Regions from separate parts of the Streptomyces sp. NPDC002851 genome, predicted to be linked through region 1. Evidence: riboswitches for the same ligand, from Rfam matches in the RefSeq annotation. Region 1 holds a riboswitch; the other holds the start of a gene.

Region 1 (3,398 bases):
GCGCGGGCGGTGGGTGAGCGGCTGCGCGCGGACATACGGGCGGTCACGGGGCTCACCGGCTCGGTAGGGCTCGCCGCGTCCAAGATGCTGGCGAAGATCGCCTCGGAGGAGGCCAAGCCGGACGGGCTCGTGCTCATCGTCCCGGGCACGGAACGGGAGCTTCTGGCGCCGATGTCCGTGCGTACGTTGCCCGGGGTCGGGCCGGTGACCGGGGACCATCTGCGGCGGGCCGGGATCACCACGGTCGGGGAGATCGCCGAGGCGGGCGAGGACGAGCTCGTACGGCTGCTCGGGAAGGCACACGGCACGCAGCTGTACGCGATGGCCCTGGCGCGGGACGAGCGGGACGTGGTGGCCGAGCGGGACACGAAATCGGTGTCCGTGGAGGACACGTACGACGTGGACATCCACGACCGGGTGCGGGTGCGCCTGGAGGTCGCCCGGCTTGCGGACCGCTGTGTGCAGCGGCTGCGGGCATCCGGGCACTCCGGGCGGACCGTGGTCCTGAAGGTCCGGCGCTACGACTTCTCGACGCTGACCCGCTCCGAGACGCTGCGCGGGCCGACCGACGACCCGGGGGTGGTGCGGGAGGCCGCGGCGCGGCTGCTCGAGGGCGTGGACACCACGGGCGGGGTGCGGCTGCTCGGGGTGGGGGTGTCCGGTCTCGCCGACTTCACGCAGGAGGACCTGTTCGCACAGGCCCAGGCTGCGGAGGCGGCGGCTGAGGCGGCTCAGGCTGAGGTTCCGGGGGAGGCCGGGGGCGCGGAGGGCGATTCCGCGGTGGGTGGGGGCGGTAACGGTGGCGGTGCGGCCGCACCTGCGGGAGACGGGGCGGAGGACGCCGGTGCTGCCGAGGTGTCCGGGGAGCGGCGCTGGCACGCCGGGCAGGACGTGCTGCATGCCGAGTACGGGCCGGGGTGGGTGCAGGGCAGCGGCCTTGGCCGGGTGACGGTGCGCTTCGAGACACCCGGGTCGTCGCCGGGGCGGGTGCGGACGTTCCGGAGCGATGATCCGCTGTTGCGGGTCGGTGAGCCGTTGCCGTTGGTGACGGCTCGGGGCGTTGTCGCGGGGGAGGAGGCGGATGGTTCGGAGGGGGCCTCAGGGGTGACTGCCAGCCCGTCCGGCGTTTGAGGACGAGCCCTGCTCAGAGGCGACAGGGCAGGGGGCCTGGGGGCGCAGCCCCCAGGCGAGGGCACCGGGCCGACGGCGCGGATGCGTGATCCGTAAAGCCAGATCCGTACCCGATCCGTAAAGCCAGGCTCGTACACGATCCGTATGGCAGGCCCGTACGTGATCCGTAAAGCAGGCCCGTACGGGGCACAGGCCTCACGGCGGCTTTGGGCCGGAGTCCGGGCTTCCGCGGGAGTTCGAGGGGCCCGGCCCCTCGTCACGGGTCTCCGTGCCGGCTACGTGGCCGAAGTTGTGGTTGGGCGGCGGTGGCGCCGAGACGTCGATGCCGTAGTGGTGGTAGAGCTGAAGCTCTTGTTCCGGCGACAGGTGGCGGCCGACGCCGAAGTCCGGGGCGTCCTTGATCAGGGCGCGGTCGTACGGGACCTGAAGCGTGCCCTTGACCAGCTCGCTGGGTTCGAGGGGTATGAACGCATCCCGGCTGAACAGGCCGGTGCGTATCGCCGCCCACTCCGGGACGCCGGTGGCATCGTCGAGATAGACCTCGTCCACCGTTCCCAGCTTGGCGCCGTTGCAGTCGAATGCCTTGCGGCCGATCAGACTCCGTGGATCAATGTCGGTCTGCACGGTCCCTCCAAGACGTCGCAACTCCTTCGTCATCACTACGAAAGAGCACATTGCGGCACGTGGCCAGTCGAGCGCGAGAGAGGTGGGCGTCGGTCCAGTGTCCAGGGATACCCCGGGAGGGCGCTGGTAGGCTGGCCAGCGGCTGCTGACCCCATGCGGGAGAGCTCTCCGGTTGACAGGCCGCATAGGCCCGACTACTGGAGGCGCCGAAGGAGCAAATCCTCCCCGGAATCTCTCAGGCCCCCGTACCGCGTGGATGAGGTCACTCTGGAAAGCAGGGCGGGCGTCGACGGCATCCGCTCTCACCGACGGTGAAAGCCGGTCGCGGTACGTGACCGGTGAAGCTCTCAGGTTGAGATGACAGAGGGGGAGGCCGTCCGGGTGCCCGCGCCGTGGTGCCCCTCGTAGGTCGCATAGACCAGGAGGCCTTCCGCAATGACCGCCAACCGCATTCCGCTCTCCCAGCTGGAGCGAGGCATCCCCTTCGAGCAGCGTCACATAGGGCCCGATGGCGAGGCCCGGGCCAAGATGCTCGCCCAGGTCGGATACGGATCGCTCGACGAACTGACCGCCGCCGCCGTGCCGGATGTGATCAAGAGCGCCGAGGCGCTCGACCTGCCCGACGGGCGCAGCGAGGCCGAAGTCCTCGCCGAACTGCGCACGTTCGCGGACCGCAACCAGGTCCTCACGTCCATGATCGGCCTGGGCTACTACGGCACCTTCACGCCGCCGGTGATCCTGCGCAACGTGATGGAGAACCCGGCCTGGTACACCGCGTACACGCCGTACCAGCCGGAGATCTCGCAGGGCCGCCTCGAGGCGTTGCTCAACTTCCAGACGACCGTGGCCGACCTGACCGGCCTGCCGACCTCCGGCTCCTCGCTGCTCGACGAGGGCACCGCGGCCGCCGAGGCGATGGCGCTGTCCCGGCGCGTGGGCAAGGTCAAGGACGGTGTCTTCCTGATCGATGCCGATGCCTTGCCGCAGACCATAGCGGTGATCGAGACGCGGGCCGAGCCGACCGGCGTCGAGGTGGTCGTCGCCGACCTGTCGCAGGGCATCCCGGCCGAGGTCGCCGAGCGCGGGGTGTTCGGCGTGCTGCTCCAGTACCCGGGCGCCTCCGGTGCCGTGCGGGACCTCAAGCCGGTGATCGAGCAGGCGCACGAGCTCGGCGCGATCGTCACCGTCGCCGCCGATCTGCTCGCGCTCACGCTGCTCACCTCGCCCGGCGAGCTCGGCGCCGACATCGCGGTCGGTACGTCGCAGCGCTTCGGCGTGCCGATGGGCTTCGGCGGGCCGCACGCCGGCTACATGGCGGTGCGCGACAAGTTCGCGCGCAACCTGCCCGGCCGCCTCGTCGGCGTCTCCGTGGACGCGGACGGCGACAAGGCGTACCGCCTCGCCCTGCAGACCCGCGAGCAGCACATCCGGCGCGAGAAGGCGACCAGCAACATCTGCACCGCACAGGTGCTCCTCGCCGTCATGGCCGGGATGTACGCGGTGTACCACGGGCCGCAGGGCCTCAAGGACATCGCCCTGCGCACCCACCGTTACGCCGCGATCCTCGCCGAGGGGCTGCGCGCGGGCGGCGTCGAGGTCGTGACCGGGCAGTTCTTCGACACGGTCACCGTGCGGGTGCCGGG
Region 2 (3,398 bases), on a different contig from region 1:
CGGGTCGTCCTGCCAGTCCGGTTCGAAGAGCCGGACGCGGCCGCCGCTGGCCGGGCCGTCGAGCGGGGTGCGCCCGTAGCGGCAGAGCTCGGCGACGGCGGGCGGCGGCAGCAGCGTGCCGACCGCGCCGGGGCCCGCGTCCGGGTTCACTGCGATGCCGAGCAGCGGCGGCAGGCCGCGGGCGAACTCCACGGCGGGCGCCGCGGTGAAGCTCATGTGATCGCCGACGATCTGCCGCAGGCGCTGCTCGGAGCTGAAGACGGGGACGTACGCCCGGTCGTCGATGGTGACGGTGGGCAGGTCCAGGTTCGGGCTGTCCGGGCCGCCGCCGTTCGGCAGCGGCACCCAGACCTTGCCTCGCCCCAGGGCCTCCACGATGCGCGGGCCCGCCGACTGGGCAGCGTGCGCCGCGGCTTCCGGTGAGCCCGCGGCGGAGGCGGCGAGGACCTCCTCCAGCTCGTTGGCCGGCCATCCGGGGTGCGGCCCGTCGGGCCCGCCCGGAGTCCCCTGTACCGGAATGTCCATCAATGTCCTCGTCGTCCCCTGTGTACCTCTGTGCGCTTCCGCTCGCGGTGCTGACCCGCGACGCCCACGACCTTAACTCCGCAAGCCGCCACGCTTCACGGGGCGGGCGGACGGACGGGCGGACGGGCGGACGGGCGGACGTCATTCCCCGAAGTCGACGCCCACCAGGGCCCCCGCCGCCTCCCGGTCCAGGAGCACCGCCGAGCCGCAGCCCCCGGGGATACGGCCGCGCTCCGCGTCCCGGACGAGCCGTCCGACCGCCCTGCGGTGCCGGGCGAAGGCGTACCGGGAGACCCGCCGCCCGCGCTCCCGCTGCCCCGCGAGCGCGACCTGCGGCGCGACGTCGAGCAGCAGGAGGTGCAGCACGCGGCCGCGGCGCCGGGCCTCGCGGGCGAGCCAGCGGCGCACCCAGCGCTGCGTACCGCAGTCGTGCACGACGACGCTGGCGCCGGAGCGCAGCGCCCGCCGCAGGTGCGCGTAGTGCGCGAGCCGGACGAGGGGGCGGTACGTCGCGTACGGCAGCTTCCGGGGCAGTCGGCGGGCCCAGCGGTCACGGGCGTCCTGGGAGTCGAAGCGGGGGGCCGCCACCGCCCGCTGGATCAGCGTGCTCTTGCCGCTGCCCGGCAGCCCCGAGACCACGACCATGTCGCCCTCGCCGAAGTGCAGCCTGCGGGGCGTGCGCCCGGCACGGCCGCGCAGGTCACGGACGATGGGCACCGGCCCGACCGCTCCGGCGGCCGCTGCCGCAGTGCGGGCGTCGGCCTCCCGCTGTCCCGGCACCACGACGCCTGTCGTGGGCACCCCTGCGTACGCGCCGGCCTCGTGCACCGTGATCGTCCTCCCCCTCCGCAGCGTGACTGTCTCCTTACCGCCGAGTGTAAAGAGCCGGTAATGCGGCACAAGCTCTTTCCACACAGACGGGACGTGCAATGATGTCCGCGCCAACTGCATACCGGCCGCTTGAATCCGCGCGGGAGAGCTCCCAGTCACGCACTGGGGCGCCGAAGGAGCAAGTCCCTCCCTTGAATCTCTCAGGTCCCGATACCGCGCGGGCGAGGCAGATCTGAAAAGCGGGCCCGTCCCGGCACTGCGCCGTACGGCCCCACCCAAGGTGCAAGTCGCGCCGTCCTTCCAGGGGAGCGCAGCGCGACGAACCTCTCAGGTTTATGACAGATGGGGAGGAACGACCTCACCCGTCATGCCCTGGGAGCCAGACACATGACAGATTCTTCGCACATCCCGCGCAAGACCGCGCTCGATGCCCTGCATCGTTCGCTCGGCGCGACCATGACCGACTTCGCGGGCTGGGACATGCCGCTGCGGTACGGCAGTGAGCGCGACGAGCACAACGCCGTACGCACCAAGGCCGGGCTCTTCGACCTCTCCCACATGGGTGAGATCACCGTCACCGGCGCGCAGGCCGCGGACCTCCTTGACTACGCCCTCGTCGGCAACATCGGCGGAGTGAAGCCGGGCCGGGCCCGCTACACCATGATCTGCCAGGAGGACGGCGGCATCCTCGACGACCTGATCGTGTACCGGCTGGGGGACGCCGAGTACATGGTGGTCGCCAACGCCTCCAACGCCCAGGTCGTCCTGGACGCCCTGACCGAGCGCGCCGCCGGTTTCGACGCCGAGGTGCGCGACGACCGCGAGGCCTACGCGCTGCTCGCGGTACAGGGCCCGGACTCCCCCGCCATCCTCAAGGCGGTCACGGACGCCGACCTGGACGGCCTGAAGTACTACGCGGGTCTGCCCGGCACCGTCGCCGGGGTCCCGGCGCTGATCGCGCGCACCGGCTACACCGGCGAGGACGGCTTCGAGCTGTTCCTGAAGCCGGAGCACGCCGAGACCGTGTGGCAGGCGCTGACCGCGGCCGGTCAGTCGTACGGCCTGGTGCCGTGCGGGCTCTCCTGCCGGGACACGCTGCGCCTCGAGGCGGGCATGCCGCTGTACGGGCATGAGCTGTCCACCTCGCTGACCCCGTTCGACGCGGGGCTCGGCCGGGTCGTCAAGTTCGAGAAGACCACGAACGACGGGAAGTTCGTGGGCCGCGAGGCGCTGGAGCGGGCCGCCGAGCGGGCCGAGCAGAACCCGCCGCGCAAGCTCGTCGGCCTGATCGCCGAGGGCCGCCGGGTGCCCCGTGCCGGATACGCCGTGGTCGCCGAGGGCGCCCCGGTCGGCGAGGTCACCTCGGGTGCCCCGTCCCCGACGCTCGGCAAGCCGATCGCCATGGCGTACGTCGACGCGGCGCACGCCGAGCCCGGCGTCAAGGGCGTCGGCGTCGACATTCGCGGTACCCACGAGCCGTACGAGGTCGTGGCGCTGCCGTTCTACAAGCGCCAGAAGTGACACTCGGTCCGGCCACGCCCGGCCGCACCGTCCTCAGGTTCCTCACCACTCCCCCGCGTACAGGAGAATTCAGGCCATGAGCAATCCCCAGGAACTGCGTTACAGCAAGGAGCACGAGTGGCTGTCGGCCGCCGCTGACGGCGTCTCGACGGTCGGCATCACCGAGCACGCGGCCAACGCGCTCGGCGATGTGGTCTTCGTCGACCTGCCGGAGGTCGGCGCGACGGTGACCGCGGGCGAGACCTGCGGCGAACTGGAGTCCACCAAGTCCGTGAGCGAGCTGTACTCGCCGGTGACCGGTGAGATCACCGAGGTCAACGAGGACGTGGTGAACGACCCGTCCCTGGTCAACTCGGCCCCGTTCGAGGGCGGTTGGCTGTTCAAGGTCCGCGTCTCGGAGGAGCCGAAGGACCTGCTCTCCGCCGACGAGTACACCGAGTTCTCCGGCTCCTGAGCCGCGTAGGCCGCCCTTAAGGACGTAACGCATGTCGCTTCTCAACACCCCGCTGCACGAGCTCGAC

The links. Region 1 has a riboswitch for glycine ahead of gcvP (aminomethyl-transferring glycine dehydrogenase). Riboswitches for the same ligand answer to the same signal wherever they lie in the genome.
Region 2: linked by a shared signal. The riboswitch ahead of gcvT (glycine cleavage system aminomethyltransferase GcvT) and the one ahead of gcvP (aminomethyl-transferring glycine dehydrogenase) in region 1 are both predicted to bind glycine.

The regions. Positions count from the first base shown of each region.
Region 1 covers NZ_JBSFUT010000050.1:9,229-12,626, forward strand. Annotated here, with positions in the region: gene ACWD10_RS34510 (DNA polymerase IV) at 1-1,131, shown strand, start outside; gene ACWD10_RS34515 (PRC-barrel domain-containing protein) at 1,327-1,755, opposite strand; glycine riboswitch at 1,902-2,016, shown strand; gene gcvP (aminomethyl-transferring glycine dehydrogenase) at 2,191-3,398, shown strand, end outside.
Region 2 covers NZ_JBSFUT010000038.1:79,225-82,622, forward strand. Annotated here, with positions in the region: gene ACWD10_RS31115 (enhanced serine sensitivity protein SseB) at 1-525, opposite strand, end outside; gene ACWD10_RS31120 (AAA family ATPase) at 667-1,353, opposite strand; glycine riboswitch at 1,487-1,582, shown strand; glycine riboswitch at 1,583-1,708, shown strand; gene gcvT (glycine cleavage system aminomethyltransferase GcvT) at 1,744-2,877, shown strand; gene gcvH (glycine cleavage system protein GcvH) at 2,954-3,331, shown strand; partial or broken gene ACWD10_RS31135 (serine hydroxymethyltransferase) at 3,363-3,398, shown strand, end outside.